3 regions of the Paraliobacillus zengyii genome follow, and region 2 is predicted to be linked to each of the others. Evidence: riboswitches for the same ligand, from Rfam matches in the RefSeq annotation. Region 2 holds a riboswitch; each other region holds the start of a gene.
The links. Region 2 has a riboswitch for cyclic di-GMP ahead of DM447_RS10035 (HD-GYP domain-containing protein). Riboswitches for the same ligand answer to the same signal wherever they lie in the genome.
Positions count from the first base shown of each region.

Region 1 (6,335 bases), 1.0 Mb from region 2:
TCGATATCTATACTTGGTACGTTGTTATCACCACACGTTGAAACAGGCAGAGAGGTTATTCTATTCTTTACGTTGTGTATGTATTTTCTCGGGTGTATGCTTTATTTAAATATTATTACATTAATCTTTTATCGCTTTACTTTTTTAGGATTAAAATTTTCAGCATTAACGCCACCATATTGGATTAACATGGGTGCTGTTGCTATTACAACGCTAGCAGGTTCGACGCTTATACTACACCGAGGCTATTGGGAATTGATAGATGTATTTTCATCCTTTTTAAAAGGCTTCACCTTATTTTTCTGGGTTGCAGGTACTTGGTGGGTTCCCTTACTACTCATACTGATGATATGGCGTCATATTTATCATCGCCACCCTTTATCCTATGAGCCACAGTTATGGGGAATGGTGTTTCCATTAGCAATGTATACAACAAGTACATTGCAATTATCAAAGGCACTTGAAGTTGATTTTCTAAGTTTCATTCCGAAGATCACGGTGTTTATAGCTATTATTGCGTGGTCAATTTTATTTTGTGCTCTTATAATAAATCTCTATAAAGGTATAAAAACAGAAGTAGTTTCAATTAAGGTTTAGAATAAGTAAAAGTACATTTAATTAAGCTATAAATCATAAAATCATGTGATTATAGGAGTCAAACGATTAGATGGATATTTTTCCATCTTGGTGCTTGACTCCTTTTTCTTTTCTAAAAGTTAAATGGTATAATTATCAAAAGAAATAATTTAAAAATTAAAGGAGAATTTTATATGAAAAGGGTTGGAATTGTTGGTGGATTAGGTCCAGAATCTACCGTTGATTACTACCAGTCTATCATCGCTAAATACCAAGAACGGATGCAAAGTAAAGAAGTTCTACCTGAAATGTTTATTAATAGCATCAATATGTATCAAGTTTTTGAATTTATTAATAACAAGCAACTAGATGGGTTAACGAACTACCTTGTTGATGCTGTTAAAAAGTTGGACGCCGTGGGGTCTGACTTTGCGATAATCTCGGCAAACACACCTCATATTGTATTTGAAGAAGTCCAAAAACAAATCCCGATTCCAATGATAAGTATTGTTGAGGCCACATATAATAAGACTTTGGAGTTTGGCTTGAAAAATATTGGATTAATCGGAACGAAATACACAATGGAAAATGACTTTTTTAAATCTCCATTTACATCACGGAATAAAAAAGTCACTGTACCAACGGAATCTGAACAGCAATATATCCATGGTAAGATTGTAGCGGAACTGGAAAATGGGATTGTGAATAATGAGACCAAAATAAACTATTTGAACATAATCAAACGGATGAAAGAAGAGGAAGGTATCGAAGGAGTAATTTTGGGCTGTACAGAACTTCCCATGATTATTAAGGGAGAAGATTTGGATATCCCCGTTTTTAATACTACAGAAATTCATGTCAACCGAATTGTAGATACAATTTTTAGATGAGCGATTAGAAAGTAATTTAGTTGAAATCGATTATTTATAATTATTTTTCTAGGGCCTACACCTTTTGATGTAGGCTTTTTGCTATACTAAAATTTTTTAAACATAATTGAAAATGTACTTAGAACTCGAATGAATTTGAGTGATTGAGGCGAATTATCTTATGATCTATTATTATCCAAATAAAACTACACAGTGCTCAATTAATAAAAATCGACAATCGAATAATAAAATGTCGAAACAACACTAAATATCACGTTTTTTCGTTGCGGTGTCAATAATTTGCTTGTATTATACTTGTATATCAATTTTTTTTAGCTGACACCAATATCTACGAAAAATTTTATAGAATTGACCTCTTTCATTATATTTTGGTGTAAGATTGGATACTGCGGGAAATGATACTATTTTTATCCATTTTTGAAAAAAATAAGCAGCTCAAGTACTTAAGAACGTGAGGTGAATGGAGATTATGCAGTATAAGAGAGAGACAGCGTTTCGTTATGCTTTTGAACAACCAATTTCTGCACTATTTAGAATAGAAAACATTAATGGGAATTCCGTAACTACTTCTGCTGGAGAAGCTAAAATAATTGACATAAGTACAGAAGGGGTCAAATTCACTTCAAAATTGAATATACCAGAAACAGACAAGTCGATCCATCTAGTCATATCTTTTGAATTAAATAAGCAAGAAATGAAATTTAAAGGGATAATAGTTTGGAAGAAAAAAAACCATACTACAAATGATTATGGTGTTAATCTAATGATTGAAGAAAATGCTAAAAAAGAGTTAATAGAACAATTGAAAATATATTCAAAAAAAGTAAAAGGTAATATTGATTAAACTTATTCTTAAATTAATTGTTTGATTTATTTGAAATCGAATATTTATAATTATGTTTCTAGAGCCTACACCATTTGATGTAGGCTTTTTGCTATCCTGAATTCTAATTAATTAATATTTTTCGACAAAAAATTTAAAATACCCCCTCAAATAAAAATAATTCCACGTATTAATAGTAGATTCCTAATTTCAATAAAAACAAAGGCAAAACCATTGAAAGGTGGTGACGCTAAGCTAGAGGGACTAAAAGGTAAATATGCCTATGTCAGCCAGTTGCGATAAGTGAAATAGATACGTTTTTTGGCATTATATTATTCGTGTGAGGGAGAGAATTATTTTGAAAATAAAAGACATATGTGCTACCGGTTTTTTGATAGTCGGCGTATTATTTACTAGCAATTCTGTATATGCAGAAGTTGATACGAGTCAATTAAATGAAATTGAGGACTTGAACAATGAGGATGTAATAGAAGATACAGGTTTAACACCAGATAACTTCTTTTACTTTTTAGATAAAGCAGTAGAAAATTTGCAATTACTACTTACAACTGATTCAGAAAAGGAATCGGAGCTTTTACTTCAAATAGTAGCAGAACGTTTATCAGAATCAGAACAAATGGTTGATGAAGAGCAAGAAGAATATATGAGTGAATTAATTGAGGAATATTTAGTTGCATTAGAAAAGGCACAAGAAGAGGTTGCAGAAGTTGTATCCAATGAACAAGTTGAAGAGGATATCAAAGAAACATTAGCAACTGAATTGGAAGACTCCACAACGGTAACAGAGGAAGTAACAGAAACTATAGAAGAAGAAAAGTTAGTAGAATTTGAAGAAAGGCAACAAGAAGCTTATTTAGTAGCAAATGTTGTAAAAGACCTTGATCCCGAAAAGGTTGCGGAATTACGTGCTCAAGAGCTTGGGTTTGGTCAAATTGTTAAAGTGGTCACTTTAGCAGAAGAGAGCGGTAAAACAGAGGAAGAAATTATTGCTTTATTACAAGAAGGTAAAGGATTTGGTGAAATAGCGAAAGAGTTGAATATCCACCCTTCTCAAATCATGAAAAAGGTAATGGCTAAAAAAGAAAAAGAAATGGAGCAATTGCTAGAAGAAGCGAATGCGTCTGGTGATGAAGAGGCAATCTCGAAACTATCTACTTCATTAGCAAACCTTGATATAAAGAAACTAGATTTTAACGTCACATATGATGAATTGACGGTTGAAGATAAAGCGGTTGTGGATGAAACAGAAATAGAAGTAGTTTCTGATGAAACAACACAAGATGAGGCAAACGACACGATAGTTGAAACGATAGAAGAGACTGAAAATGAATTAATAGAGGAAACAACATCAGAGAACACAGAAGAAGTGGTTGAAGATGAGGTAGAAAACGAAAGAAAAGAAGAAACAAACGAATTGTCCAAAGTAGCTACTGAAGTTGCAGAGGCTGAGAAACAGGCAGCTAAAGAAGAAAAAGCAAGATTAAAAGAGTTAGAGAAAGAAGCGAAACAACAAGCAAAAGAAGAAGCTAAAAAAGAGAAAGAAAGACTAAAAGTATTAGAAAAAGAAGCAGCAGAACAAGCGAGAGAAGCCGCAAAAGAAGCAGCAGAGCAAGCGAGAGAAGAGGCAAAAGAAGCGAAAGAGAAATTGAAAGAAGAGAAGAAAGAACAAGCTGATAAAGCTAAAGAGGCAGCAAAAGGAAAACAAAACAAAGAAGACTAAAGGTAAAATGAAGGAGCCCTATTTTAGGGCTCCTTAAGTCTATTATATTGTTCTTATAAGTAAGAAGATTTAGATGATAGATTCAAATATATGAATAGACAAGTTTTGGTTATTTACCTATACATAAAAAAATCGTATGCTTAGAGTTCAAATGACTGATGATTGAGGGGTGAATAGGGTGCATGAAACTGAAGTGAATCACTATATAAAAGCTGCATCAAATGGTGATGACATTGCTAGAGAGAAATTAATTAATCATCATAAACCCTATATTATCAATACAGTTGGACATGTTTGTAAAAGATTTATCACGTGGAGTGATGAAGAGTCTAGTCTAGGATTACTAGCATTTGATCGCGCAATTGACACATATGATAGTTGCGCTAATAAAAGCTTTCTAAATTATGTATATTTACTTATTAAACGAGAGTTAATAGACTACTTTCGTCGAGAAACTAAGCTAAAACATATACCATTAGAAGTAGAATCAATTAATAGTGAGGATTCAGTAACTGTTTATGATGTTGATCATTCTATGGATACGTATCACCAACATCTTCAACAAAGAGAATTAGTGGAAGAAATTCTGGAATTAAGCGAAATCTTAAAACAATTCAACATTGAATTTGAAGAATTGGAAGCATGTTCCCCTACACATCGGAAAACGAAAGCAAACTTGATTACAATTGCGAATGATTTTATTCAAAATCCAGAGTTAGTAGATTTCTTTTTAAAAAAAAAACGTTTTCCTGTTACTAGATTTATAGAAGTGTCTGGTCATCGATTAAAAACGGTTGAGAGACATAGGAAGTATATCGTGGCTTTGGTTGTTGTACGACTGCATCCAGAATGGCGACAACTATCTGCCTATATACAAGTAACATTCGGAAATGAGGGGAAATCATGAGGTCAAACCGGTTTAATGGAGTCGTTATAAAAGTCACTGCACACTATATTACAATCTTGTGTAAGGATGGTAACTTTAAAAACATGCCGCGTTCAAAGAATGAATTTCCACAACTAGGAGATTCATATACTATTAGTGAGAAGCAGTTCCCAAAAGGCGAGATTATCAAGAAATATTTATCCCTTGTAGCTATATTGTTTTTAACAGTTATGAGTTATTATATAAGTACATTTATGACAAAAGATGAATCGTATCTTTTTGCTATAGATATCAATCCAAGTATTGAAATTTACACAGATGCTGACCTTAATGTAACAAAGGTGAATTCCCTAAATGAGGATGGACAACTTGTTATGGATTCCATTGCATACAAATATAAGCAGATTGACATTGTTTTAGAAGAAATAATTACTGCTGCTGTAAAAGGAGATTACTTGAAAAGTGAAAACGCCCAGGTAGATGTAACAGTTGTTTCTTTAACGGAAAAAAATGACGTGGATATCAATAAAGTAAAAGAAACTATTGATCAATCTTTAATTACGAATGCAACAACTGCGACTGTTCAAGTTAAAAATGGCAGTAAAGAACTAGTGGAAGATGCTAGAGAAGCGAATCTATCAATAAATAAGTTACAGTTATATAACCAAGAGATACAAGGAATAGAAGTACAGCCCGAAGAGCTAAGCGATAATTCTATTACTAAAGTTAATGAGGATATTAAGAAGGAACAAATAGATAGTGAAAAAAAGAAAAGTGTTGAAATAGAAAAAGCAAATAAAAATAGTTCAACAAAGATTGAAAAGGCTAAAAATGATATTACTAATAGCCAAATTAAAAGGGAAGATCAACAAGTTAATAAGCCGGACAAAGTAGAGTCTAATAGACAAGATAAATTGACTGAAGCGAAAAAAGAAGAAAAGAAGCCTGTTGAAGTTAACAAACCTAAAACAGAGAAAGTAACTAAGGAAATTAAAAAGAGTGAAAAAGCTAAAGAGAAAAAGGAACAACAAGCTGACAAGAAAGAAATGCAGGTTATAAAGAAGGATAAGACTGAAGTAGATTCAGAGAAAAATACTTTAAAAGTAGAAAAGTCTAACATTGAAAACAGCCCAGAAAAAAAGGGGAAATCTCCTAACTAAGGCATTACAACCGAATGTTATTATAAGACAAAGAAAAGGACGGATAAAAGTTGAAAAAAGGTTTTTATTATGTATTAAAAATGGCTCCAAAGTTTTTTCAAGTAGTTTTAAATGTTTCATTGGTTATTTTAGCTGTTATTCTATGCTCCCTGCTAGTAAAAGAACTGTTTGTTTTTGCAAACGTATTGTTGACTGATGGTACAAACGATTATAAAGTTTTCGTATCTGGGATTCTCGTATTTTTCCTATATTTTGAGTT
Region 1 covers NZ_CP029797.1:3,015,456-3,021,790, reverse strand. The annotation lists gene DM447_RS15140 (tellurite resistance/C4-dicarboxylate transporter family protein) at 1-597, shown strand, start outside; gene DM447_RS15135 (aspartate/glutamate racemase family protein) at 771-1,466, shown strand; gene DM447_RS15130 (PilZ domain-containing protein) at 1,936-2,310, shown strand; cyclic di-GMP riboswitch class I at 2,504-2,591, shown strand; gene DM447_RS15125 (DUF5667 domain-containing protein) at 2,648-4,030, shown strand; gene DM447_RS15120 (sigma factor) at 4,209-4,937, shown strand; partial or broken gene DM447_RS18870 (anti-sigma factor domain-containing protein) at 4,934-5,059, shown strand; gene DM447_RS15115 (anti-sigma-I factor RsgI family protein) at 5,171-6,076, shown strand; gene psiE (phosphate-starvation-inducible protein PsiE) at 6,127-6,335, shown strand, end outside.
Region 1: it holds a riboswitch for cyclic di-GMP, as region 2 does, so the genes downstream of both, DM447_RS15125 (DUF5667 domain-containing protein) here and DM447_RS10035 (HD-GYP domain-containing protein) in region 2, are expected to answer to the same signal.

Region 2 (6,335 bases):
CGGAATAGAGGAATAGGCAGCAGATTACAAGAATTTGTAATGAAGACATTCCCTGATAAGACTGTCATATTAGTGGCTGACGGTGAAGATACGCCTAAAGAAATGTACTTAAAACAAAACTATAAGTATCGTGATTTTAAATATGAAGCACAAAAAATATATCAAGATTAGATTTTAATGAATTTTATAAGAAACCAGGAATTTTGCCACATTTGTCGAAAAGGTAACTAATGAACACCAAATTACTTTAAAAAGAAAGCGAGGCTTATATGAAAAAACTATATATTAAGCAAAAAGTTTTTAGTTTGGGTGGTAATTTCACTGTTAAGGACGAATTTGAACAAGATAAGTATGTGATAAAAGGAAGTTTCCTTTCCATTCCAAAAACTTTTACTATCAAAGATACCTCTGAAAATGAAATTGGTACAATAACAAAGAAGGTATTTAGTCTAATGCCGAAATTTTTCGTTCAGGTTGATGGAAAAGATGTTGTTACTATTAAAAAGGAATTTTCTTTTTTAAAATCACGCTATCAAATTGAAGGGCAAGATATTTCAGTACGTGGTGACTGGTGGGACAAAAAATTTGATATAGTGAGCAATGGCGAAATAGTAGGCCAAGTTACCGAAAAATGGTTATCATGGGGCGACACCTATGAGGTAAACGTTAACGACGAATCACTAGAACATATAATTATTTCATTAGTTATAGCGATTGACTTTGTCAAACAAGAAGAAAGCACCGTAGCAACAAATGCGGGTAATTAATTACAACAGAGGGGGCAGAAGAAGATGCTGTTAGCACTATATAATGTAGATAAACAGTTACATACAATAGATGAAACGGTCCCTAGCTTGACACCATATTTATTAAAACAACAGAATCCAACACCAGTTATAATTGTATGCCCAGGTGGTGGGTATACACATCGTGCAGAACACGAGGGAACACCTATTGCAGAATGGCTCAATGAAATTGGAATAGCAGCAGTAGTATTACATTACAGAATAGCTCCTCATCAACACCCGACTCCGTTAAATGACGCTAAACGAGCTATTCGCACTGTTAGACATCATGCTAGCGAATGGAATATAGACCCAGATCGAGTCGGTATATTAGGTTTTTCTGCAGGCGGGCATTTGGCAGCTTCCGCTAGTATTCATTACGACGAGGGTAATCCTGAGGCGGATGATGCCATTGAACATCAAAGCAGTCGTCCTAATCTAATGGTACTATGTTATCCTGTTATTTCGATGGGTGAATTTACGCATGAAGGTAGTAAGCAGGCTTTACTTGGCGAACAGCCTAATTCTTCTTTAGTGGAACTTATGTCATTGGAAGACCATGTAACAACTGATACACCACCTGCTTTTTTATGGCATACAGCAGATGATGGCGCCGTTCCAGTAGAGAACAGTCTACAGTTTGCTAGTGCTTTAAGTAGAAAAAAAGTTCCTTATGCGTTGCATGTTTTTGAAAGTGGTCGACATGGACTTGGACTTGCGAACGATCTGAAAGATGTCAGTTGGTGGACATCTGTTTGTGAAATGTGGCTAAGAAAAAGGGGATTTTAAAACACAAGTAAAAAGTAAACATAATCTGAATTTCTGTATACTTTAATATAAAATGTTAATCTGAATTTTCTAGGGAATGATGACATTATTTAGGTCTACTCCCTAGTTTTCTCACTATTTTCGTCATCCAATAAGCACTAATCGCTATAACCAAATCAACAAGTAACAGATAAAATGAATTCATTCCTTTATCAAATTTTAATAATCCTACCTTATCTTCAATAATTGCTAATCCAAACGCAAAAAGAATACTTAATAGTAAGATGTATAAATAAAAACTCTTCTTATCATTCGTACAATACTGGTATATAAGTAAAAAAGCTACTGGTAGTGCGGAAGCAGTCATGCTTAGTGCATAGGGGATAAACGGTGTAAGAAAATAGGTGTGAACGAAAAAACCGTGACGCGATAATATAATTTCTGCGTATGTCCAGAGCATATGTACTGTATAACCAAAGAAAAAAACTTCAAAAATTCGTTTGCGATCCACTTTAAAATAAAGAAGAACCAAGGGTGATAAAAAGAAAAGAACAACTATCCAGAATTGCCATGTTCCAAAGCTTGAATAGGCATGCCAATACGAACGGAAAAGTTCATTTAACGCTTCGTTCTTATCATATATATTCTCCCAGTACGTTTGATATTCCATGAAGAGCCCTCCTATAGTAGCAATAGTATTTTCTTATTTTGTGACGTTAAGTGCAATCTATACCGAAAAGAATTAAACCTTAGTTTAATTTAACTGCATTCTTTAGCTTAAAAATATACAATAGCCTTTTTCGTCGAAATATGTTGAATTATAATTAAAAATAAGCTATTCTTAAAACAATACTAAAGTACTAATAAAAGGTGTTACTTAAATAGAATATCACGAAAAAGGCAAACTATTTGAAAGAATAGGACGCAAAGTCATGGGTCTAAGGTATGGATTTATCTTCATTACTATTGATCGCCAGACCACCAAATTACATTTACAGTTATTTTGGCTATACATTTATTTGTGATAGCTTTTTTTATACTCTTTTATCGAACTACTAATAGTTATGAGTAGAACTATGTTAATTAGTATTTATAGATTATAAAAAGAGGTGTAAACATGAGACTAATCAGTATCTCAGACTATGACAACAAAAGTATGGTACTTGCCAAGCCAATATATGATTCGAGCAAACGTGTTTTACTTGCAACTGGTAGAACGATCGATCCTAAAATACAATCTAGACTAGAAAACATGGGCATTAATTTTCTTTTTATAGAGGATGAGGTTTCTAAAGGAATTACAATTGAAGATATGCTCGATATGCCAACATGGACAGACGCCATTCAAGCAGTTAAAACCTTTTATGAACATGCGACGCAAAAAAGCACGCCGGAATTAAAACCTATTCAGCAAGTAGCAGGCATATTGCTTAAAGAAGTAAAGCATAGACCAACACTTATACTTATTCCATCGGGAACAATGACAAAGGAATTACAGCCTTATGCACATGCAGTTAATGTCACCATTCTGGCTTTATTGACTGCCAAAGAAATGGGCTATAATGACTTAAAACTTAGGGATCTAGCAATTGGTTCCTTATTACATGATATAGGTAAAGCAATTGATACAGATGAACAGAAACATCCTGATTCAGGCTTCCAATTATTGCGAACAATTAGTCAGTTTAGTATTGTATCAGCTCATATTGCCTATCAGCATCATGAAACATTAGACGGAAAGGGTTTTCCACGTCAAATAAAGGATAATGATTTTCTAGAAATTGCTCAAATTTGCGCTGTTGCAAACCGCTATGATAATTTAATTGTAAAAAAAAAGCTTCCACCACATGATGCTATGGAAGCAATTATGGCTATGTCAGATCGTTTGTATTCGCACAAAATTGTTACAGCTTTTAGTCAATCCATTTCTACTTACCCACCAGGAACGAAAGTACTGATCAATCATAATCAACCAGCAATTGTTACTGAAATAAACAAACATTTTCATCGACCAATGATAAAAATACTTGCGACTGAAAAAGTGATTGATCTAATTGATAATCCTACGTTTATGATAAAACCATTTGAATCAGCAGTATAGATTACTCTCCGAATAATTTCACTTTAAACGATCCATGTTAGCATTAGGAGGTGTTTAAAGTGGGAAAAGACCGTCAAGAAAAGAAATTAAGAGAAAGTGGACGTGTTGAATCTGATCGAGATCAAGATCTAAGTAAAGCAGGAGCAACTAAAATGTCTAGCCCTGAAGAAGGCAGAAAATTGAACGATGGGAAATAAGGCAGCATAGTATCAAAAAATAGATTTTGAAGAACACTTTTCTTTTTTTAGAAAAGTGTTCTTTATTATATGAAAAATAAAAAAATTAAAAGAGGAATCTAAATTGATTGGATATTTATGTTAAAATAAATATAACTTTGTGGTAAGAGATTACAAAAGTTAATACTAATTTTTTTGTTGAAGGAGAGTTTTATGATTCAAAACGTTTTTAAAGAAGCGATGACAATACTTAGTAATAATTGGTTGAAGATTATCGGAATGGTTCTTCTAACTTATTTTATCAAGCTTTTACTTGGAACAGTGCCTATTCAGGGATCTGTAAGTATTAGAATGGATCCATTAGCAGTATCAAGTTTAGACTCAATACAGTCATTACTAATAGGACCATTAGTAAATAGCATATTGTTTTTTATACTTCTTCAATACATTATCCTAACCAAAAACACGATGAGAAAAAGGTTTTTGACCGCTATCACTTATCCATTTCGAAACGCGCGCTTGCTCTATAAAGGACTTATTGTCTTAATCATTTCAAATTTCCTACTGTATCTTATCGGAATGTTAGCTATATATACAGTAATTATATTTCTTGCAATTATTCCAGTTGGGTTAAATTTAGGAACAGGTTCGATAATAGCTGGTTTTATAATTCTATATGGTATTCTTTTTTGGCTTTATTTAGGTACTTCACAAGCGCTGTATTTGTTACATGATGACCCTAAGCTTGGTATCTTTAGAAGTGTTAAACAAAGTTTCTCCTTAATGAAAGGTAATAGATGGTCCTTATTCGGATTATTTTTATTAACAGGCTTAGGGTTTATCATCGGCATACTACTATTACTAGTTGGAGCAATATTTAGCATCGTGGTATACGAAGTTGCTCGCTTAGCTTTTTACAGAGAACTGTTACGCAAAAAACGAAAGAAAGAATGGCAGGATAAAGTTCAGAGAGTAGACTAGTTGATGTTAACTTATCCCATTAAATGTTTAATGTGCAAAAATATTGCGAGTTGTTATTTTTAGAAACATAGATAAACTAATAATCTAAAGGAAGTTATTTTTATGAAAAATAAATTAACAGGTTACATAGTTCTTATTATTGCTATAATCTCTATTATAAGCTTTGGATTATATAAGTGGTTTATTGACAGTCAATTAAGAACTGATACATTTATTTATGTTTCATTTGTTCTTGCATACTTATTTAAGTATTTAGCAAATGGAGAGACGGATACAAACGCTCAAGACAAAAAGGAAGTTTATTTATCTATAAAGGCATTACGAATAAGTTATTTACTATTGGTAGTTGGTTTAGGGATAACATTGCTTGTAACTGAGGGAACAAGTATGCTAATGGAATTTGAAAATACACCTTTAGTAATCTGCTTCTCGATGAGTATAGTGATCTATCCTTTAGTCCGGGCAGTTATATTTTTAAAGCATGCAAAGATGTGATAACCCGTAAAGATTGTTAGCATGTCTCTTAAACATTATGGAATCAATACAAAGCGAGGTACCCTTAAGTCATGAAAGTCACCGAAGAAAAATTTACTGTAAATGGAATTACTTACAATATTAAAACTCCAATGAATACAGATGCAAAAGCTTTGTCAGATTTACGGCTACAAATTGATGGAGAAACTGAAAATTTAGATAGAGTAAGAGGGGAAGAATACATAGATTTAATTAGATTTGAAGAAATAATTAAAATAGACAATGAGAATGCTAAAAACCTATTTTTAGTTGTAACCGTTAATAATCGAATTATTGGATATTCAAGATGTACAGGAAATCCATTACAAAGGTTTAATCATAATGTTGAATTTGGAGTCTGTGTACTGAAAGAATTTTGGTCTTATCAAATCGGTGGGAATTTATTACAAAAATCCATTAAATGGGCAGATGACAATCATATCAAAAAAATAAATTTAAGAGTAATGGAAACAAACAGTCGAGCAATTAAACTTTATCAAAAATATGGTTTTGAAATCGAAGGTGTTTTAAAAAGAGATAAATTACTTTCTGATGGAAACTACTACAACACCATTATGATGGCTCGATTTAAAGAGGGATGGAATTAAACTACTTACATTCCTTTAAAAAACAAAAAACACATATAAACTAAGAGGAAATCGATCAAATTAAATAATCATTTTTTATGATAAGAGAGGAGAAATCATTTGAATCAAATTTTGTTAATCATTGATGCTCAACAAGAGTTAATTGAAGGTAATCAGGAAGAAAATGCTGTATTTAAAAAAGAACAACTTCTTAGAAACATTAATTTAGTAATTAAAAAAGCAAGCAAATTTGATATACCTATTGTTTTTGTTAGAGACCTAGAAATCGCAGATGGTAAAGACAAAGGATTTCAAGTCCATGAGGAAATTAACGTCACTAAGAATGCAAAGTTTTTTAATAAACTCGCAACAAATGCGTTCCATGGAACTGGACTTCTAAATCATTTAAAGTCTCAAATAATTG
Region 2 covers NZ_CP029797.1:1,985,413-1,991,747, forward strand. The annotation lists gene DM447_RS18545 (GNAT family N-acetyltransferase) at 1-171, shown strand, start outside; gene DM447_RS10020 (LURP-one-related/scramblase family protein) at 270-767, shown strand; gene DM447_RS10025 (alpha/beta hydrolase) at 792-1,574, shown strand; gene DM447_RS10030 (hypothetical protein) at 1,660-2,223, opposite strand; cyclic di-GMP riboswitch class I at 2,443-2,539, shown strand; gene DM447_RS10035 (HD-GYP domain-containing protein) at 2,671-3,654, shown strand; gene DM447_RS10040 (YpzI family protein) at 3,714-3,851, shown strand; gene DM447_RS10045 (DUF975 family protein) at 4,044-4,811, shown strand; gene DM447_RS10050 (hypothetical protein) at 4,914-5,306, shown strand; gene DM447_RS10055 (GNAT family N-acetyltransferase) at 5,378-5,932, shown strand; gene DM447_RS10060 (isochorismatase family protein) at 6,032-6,335, shown strand, end outside.

Region 3 (6,335 bases), 1.0 Mb from region 2:
GTAGTTATCTATTTGGATTATCGTCTCTTGTCGGTCTCTCTACGATTGATACGACCTTTATTCGGCCTGTCTTACTCTTAGTAGGTATTGGTGTATTTATCTGGTTAGTAAGACAGACAAAACTGGACGCATTATGGTTTCTTGTAGCAATCACTACTTTTTGCTTTTACGCTTCTTTACTAAGCACTTTTTCAATTCAAGATTTTGATTCTATTGTAATTTTTCTTTTGTTTGGCCCATTGGTCTTACTTGTCGTGGAAGGGTGGCAAGGAAAACGTCTTCCTGCATTAAAACCATACTTTTTTTGGATTGCACAGGTTATTCAATTGAATGTAATGTTAGTTATTTTGATTGATCAAGCTTTTTCGCAAATGATAAATCCACTATTCTTGTTTGTTCCGTTGGGTGTTTATATATATAGTATGTTAATGAAGAAAAAAGAATGGACGATCAAGCTATTTCTTTATGCAGCTTTGACTTTGGTTACATTTATTCTAATTACGACCGTTCCGTATTATAATTTATTTGAAAATGTCTCACAAGGTTACTATTGGTTTTGGTCTAGCATTCTATTCTTTGTAGGATGGTTCGTTGTAAATAAGACTTGGAAGGAAAGAATGGAATGGTATATTATTCCTTTTTCTAACTACGGTTTATATACGATTCTTAGCGTATACGAAGTTAATTCATTAGGAGGGGTTTTATCCGTTCTATCTTATGTACTTCTTAATGTTTACTTTTTACACAGGAGAAAGTGGTTTGTTGGTTTAGTGATTCCTTTAACATTATCGTTAGGCATTTGGGAACAACAACGCTATTTGTATCAAGATACTCAGTTGTTTTTAATTAGTTTGGCTAGTTTTTTTATTCTATTTATTGCAGGGAAAATCTTGTTTAAGAGCCTGTACCAATGGAATGAAGAAAGTCGCTATATTGATTGGTATTCTATTGTAGCTGTATTTTATCTTGGTTATTCTTTCACTTTTCTTCAAACATTTAATAGTGTTTGGATACAGATTATTCCATATGTGTTACTAACGATATGGCTATTTGCGCAAGTGAGAAGGTTTCAATATCACATAGCGCAGAAAGCTATTGTCACATTAGGTTTGGTTAGTTTTCTGCCAACTTATTATTCTATTATAGAGGAATATCTCTCTTTTATTTCGGAACTTTTTCATACGGAATTTAGGGTTTTACCTGTTCTTGTCTTAGCAATTATTTTGAGTCTGAAGACTTGGAAAAACTATAAAAACATAATGTCACCTATTCAATCGCTCTCTTTATTGTTAGTGACCGTCATTTTAGTAATGGATGCAATTTCGAGTAATACGATATGGGATGCTTTAATTGTCGGAGTTCTTTCCTTACTATCTTTAGTGATAGGAGCTCAATTTCAAATTAAATCTTACTTTTTTATTGGGTTTGGTACACTTCTCTTTAATGTGATCTATCAGACTAAACCATATTGGGGCAATATGCCTTGGTGGGCGTATCTATTACTTGCAGGTTTCCTATTAATTGGTATAGCAAGCTATAACGAGTGGCAAAAGCAAAGAAAAGAAGAGGGAAGGCTAGTAAAGAAAGTGAAAAAACTAGTCTCGAAATTCAAGGAATGGAATTAACGTCATCAAAAATAGAAATTTTTTATTAGTGAGAAAAACACGCGTCTATCATCTGAATAATGGATAGACGCGTGTTTTTTAATGATGATGTGGCGGTAAGCCTTTAGATGAGTTACTTATAGCAAATCCTTCTTGTGGAACAAAGAAATATTGAATCCAGACGCCATCTAAAAAGTCTTCTCTAGCATCTAGTAATACATCGATATCTTTATCCGTTTTAACAATTTCATCATGTTCTGTCGGTGTATCTAACATCACGTCATAGTGCGCATGATTTCCGTGCATCTCCGTTACATATACACGAACCATTTTTCCTTCTGCACCATCACTTTCCAACCAACCTCTAAGTATTTTTGCAGCATTGCGATTCATTTTACATTGCATGTTCGACACCTCATTTCTATATCTATTATTACCGTGTTAAAGAAAAAAATAAAGTGATTTGCATAAACCAACTATTTAATACAGTGAATTTTATGGGAAATATTTTGTTTGAAGTCAAATTATAGTTATAAAGTACCGCATAGGCTGCTTATTTATGATACAATCGAACTATATTATAAAAATGAACTTCTGCATTGAAAAGGCAAACTTATTGAAAAATAAGGACGCAAAGTAACAGGCCTAAGGGAAAACTATGGTGGCTGTGTTACCAAATGGGCAACGATAACTGGTAATTCTAAGGTTATTTCCATTGGGAATAGCCTTTTTATGTATGTTGTGACTATCTGGATCGGGGTGAAGTGCGATGTTTTCCTCTAAACGAAAAGCGATTTTATCCGCTTTTAGTATAGCTTTTAGTTATTATATTGTCTTGTTACTTTTACAGGATCATGATTGGCTACGTTCTTTTCTTACTATTAGTCTACAAGCTATACTCGGAATTATTGCTTTATTTTGGTTAAACAAAGCATATCGTATTACTACTGATAAACAAAGGTATTTTTGGCTGATTTTAAGTATCGGTCTATTTTTTCATACAGTTTCTAGTATTAATTGGTTGGTAGCTTTCCTAACACTGGATTCTATGAAGTATCCTGAAGCATCTTTTTTATTATGGTTACTAGCTTATATTTGTTTTCTAATTGGGTTACTTTATAAAATTAGGGTTATTAAAACAACTATTTCTACTACTCCCTATTTATTTACCGTAGTGGTTTTTATGACTTTTACAACTTCAGTCAGTGCGTATTATTTAATGAGTCCAATTCTAGTTGCTCAAGGAGAAGAGATATTTGGCACGGTGGTCACCTTACTTTACCTAATTTGCAGTATTAGTATTTTGTTTGCGATTTCAAATTTATATTTCCTATCACATAATTCTAAAGAAAAGGAGATCATGATCTTTATAATTGCTGGCTTCTTTTTTCAAGTAGTTGCTGATATATACTATACGTATTTAAATGTAATGGGAGGATATCAGATTGGAAGTCTTGTGGATGTTGTTTGGTTTTTCGCTTTATTAATGATTGGTGTCTCAGGGAAATTCGTGCATTCAAATACAACAGAGTTAGATTGGAAAGTCATTAATTACTTTAACAACAGAGAAAATGCCTTACCTTATATTAGTGCGATTACATTATTAATCCTCGTAACACAAAGTTATAATTGGGAACTTAATGCGTTAAGTATAGGATTAAGTGTTACCTTTTTCATGATTATTGGTCGCCAACTAGTAGTTATGCGAAAAAACAGTAAGTTAGTAAGTGAGTATAGAAACTTAGCTTATCATGATACATTAACAGGTTTGAAAAATAGAGCTTCCTTTATTGAAGATCTAGGATCGATGATGGAAAAGGCTAAAGAATCTAATAAACCGTTGGCGTTATTGTTAATGGATTTAGATCGCTTTAAGAGTATTAATGATACATTAGGACACCAAATTGGAGATCGTGTCTTACAAATAGCCTCAGACAGATTAAGAAAAGTATTAAGCAGTACGGCAGATGTTTATCGAGTTGGGGGAGACGAGTTTGTTGTTATTTTGCCAGGTCAGAATCAAAAGGATTGTAGCCATATTGCCGATAACTTGTTGTGTGTTTTTAACAAACCTTTTTTAATTGATTATCATGAAATTCCCATTGCACCCAGCATTGGAATTAGTATGTATCCAACCGATGGGTTAGACGGACTTAAATTATTTAAACATGCAGATGCAGCAATGTATGTTGCGAAGAGTAAGGGAAATAAATATCACTTTTTTAATGCAGAACTAAATGCACATATTACGCGCAAAATGACAATTGAGATTGAGTTAAAAAAAGCAATTGAATTAAATCAATTATCACTTTTGTATCAACCAAAAGTAAATATCCAATCAGGTGCGATAATTGGAATGGAAGCATTGTTAAGATGGAATCATCCAGTATTAGGTCAAGTCTCACCTGCTGAATTTATTCCCATAGCAGAGGAAACGGGACAAATATTTTCGATTGGTGAATGGGTCATGCGTAGAGCTTGTCAGCAGAATATAGATTGGCAAAAGAAAGGTTTTCAACCGTTATGTGTTTCCGTAAATATTTCTGTCCAACAGTTTGAACAAGAAAGCTTTGTTACGATAGTACGTGATGTTTTAATTGAAACAGGTCTTCCAGCAAACTATTTAGAATTGGAAATAACAGAAAGTATTATGCATAATATTGAATCGTCCATTGAGGTTTTAAACGGTTTAAAAGAACTTGGAATTGAAACTGCTATTGATGATTTTGGTACAGGTTATTCGTCATTACATATCCTAAAAGAGTTACCTATTAACACAATTAAAATAGATAAGTCCTTTATCGAGCATATAGAAAATGCAAAGGATCTTTCTATTGTAAAAACAATTATAGATATTGGAATAAACTTAAATTTAAATATAATTGCTGAGGGAATAGAAACACACCAGCAAGCTAAAGCTCTCTTAGAGTTACAATGTGGATATGGACAAGGTTATTTATATGCGAAACCGTCAGATGTTAATGCATTTGAAGAGATTCTTTTAAGTTCTTTTGCAACAGAAACCGTAGATTGAAAAATGCTAGTTAATGAAAGTAATCGTCACAGTCAATGATTGTGTCGGTTGCTTTTTTATTTTCTAGTCGTTTCAATCGGTAACATTTGTCCATTCTTGTACTATTCGTGATAAGAACCCGCTCACATTATAGATAATCGTATATATATATGGTGTAAGATAACTTAGCCAAAAGGGGGGAGAACATTGACAGATGGGGATATCCAAAACCAGTTGAATCAAATATCAAGTGACTTGATTCAAGTACATGTCTCTGATCTTTTTAAGAGACTAAATATTTCTAGAAATACAGAACTGTCAGATGATGAAAAAAGCAACCTTAAAAAGTCGGTTGAAGGACTTAAAGCACAAACAGAGGCTTTTTTAGCTGATCAACAAAATAGTGAAAAAACGATGACTGTACAGACAGAGGCATTAATTGAAAAATTGCAGCAAATCAAGCGCAATAAAGACAATTCTGAGTCCTAAAAAAAACAAGGAGGTATTTTTGTGAGTAGAACGAATAATCAATCAAGAGCGGTTAGTCAGTATGCAGACCAAATTTCTGACATTGAGCAGCAATCAAAAGAGGCAATTTTTATTTTGAACTCCACAGATGTAACGGTGGATACGACTGATACCCAGGTGGCTGTATCATTGCAAGCCGCCTTGCAAGTAGCGATCGTTATTGTAGTAAACATTTCAATAGCGAGTAGTTCAAGAGCACAAGAGGTAACAGAAGAACTTCTAGGATATTCTAGAATTGATCAATCTAACAGACAACTTATTGTAATTGACGGAAGTGAATCTGTTAACGTAACAACTACCGATACGGATGTTGCAGCATCCATCCAAGTGCTTTTACAGATTCTTTTAACACTTGTTGCACAGTTAGACATTCTTTAATAAAAAGAGAAGTTCTCCTTTCCATTAATTAATAATATCCTATTGGTCCCCCTGCTACTGAACCATAATAATTGGTTCAGTAGCATTTTATGTTTCTTTAATTAAAATGTACCTAATTTGCGAATAATTAATAGTGAAAATAAGGAATCTCACGGTTAACATCGATAAATTCAGACGAAAAAATCACAGGCTTAACGCAATCTAGAAATAAACAACACTTTCTTAATGATAAATTCCAATTGTGAGAGGTTCATAAGTTAACGTAGCAATTACCTTTCCATTACAACAATCATCAACTGCGACACAAGGCTCGCTCTAAAAATACACGACGCTTTCCGCAGGCACGTCTACGTCTTCAGCTAACTTCGTAAAGTAAAAAGCCCTCCAGCGCAGATAACTGTGGAGGGCTTGCTAATATTACTATTCTATTTCTGATAAGATAGTGCTGTTTTTCTTATGATCTTTGCAGCATCTACCATTGTTTGAAGTGCTTCTATTGTTTCAGTTTCATTCCTAGTCTTTAAACCACAATCGGGATTAATCCAAAACTGATTTGGTGAAATCGTTTGTAATGCTCGGTTAATATTTTGCTTAATTTCTTCTATACTTGGGACACGAGGACTATGAATATCATAAACACCAAGTCCAATTTCCTTGTTATAGGTATTATCTTCGAAAGTAGCAATCAAGTTCCCGTGACTTCTTGACGTTTCAATTGAAATTACGTCTGCATCAAGCCCATCAATCGCTTCAAAGATATCTTCAAAATTCGAATAACACATATGGGTATGAATTTGTGTATCCACTTCAAC
Region 3 covers NZ_CP029797.1:2,996,877-3,003,211, reverse strand. The annotation lists gene DM447_RS15070 (SCO7613 C-terminal domain-containing membrane protein) at 1-1,625, shown strand, start outside; gene DM447_RS15065 (iron-sulfur cluster assembly accessory protein) at 1,704-2,009, opposite strand; cyclic di-GMP riboswitch class I at 2,201-2,282, shown strand; gene DM447_RS15060 (putative bifunctional diguanylate cyclase/phosphodiesterase) at 2,374-4,638, shown strand; gene DM447_RS15055 (hypothetical protein) at 4,825-5,106, shown strand; gene DM447_RS15050 (spore coat protein) at 5,128-5,523, shown strand; gene metE (5-methyltetrahydropteroyltriglutamate--homocysteine S-methyltransferase) at 5,949-6,335, opposite strand, start outside.
Region 3: it holds a riboswitch for cyclic di-GMP, as region 2 does, so the genes downstream of both, DM447_RS15060 (putative bifunctional diguanylate cyclase/phosphodiesterase) here and DM447_RS10035 (HD-GYP domain-containing protein) in region 2, are expected to answer to the same signal.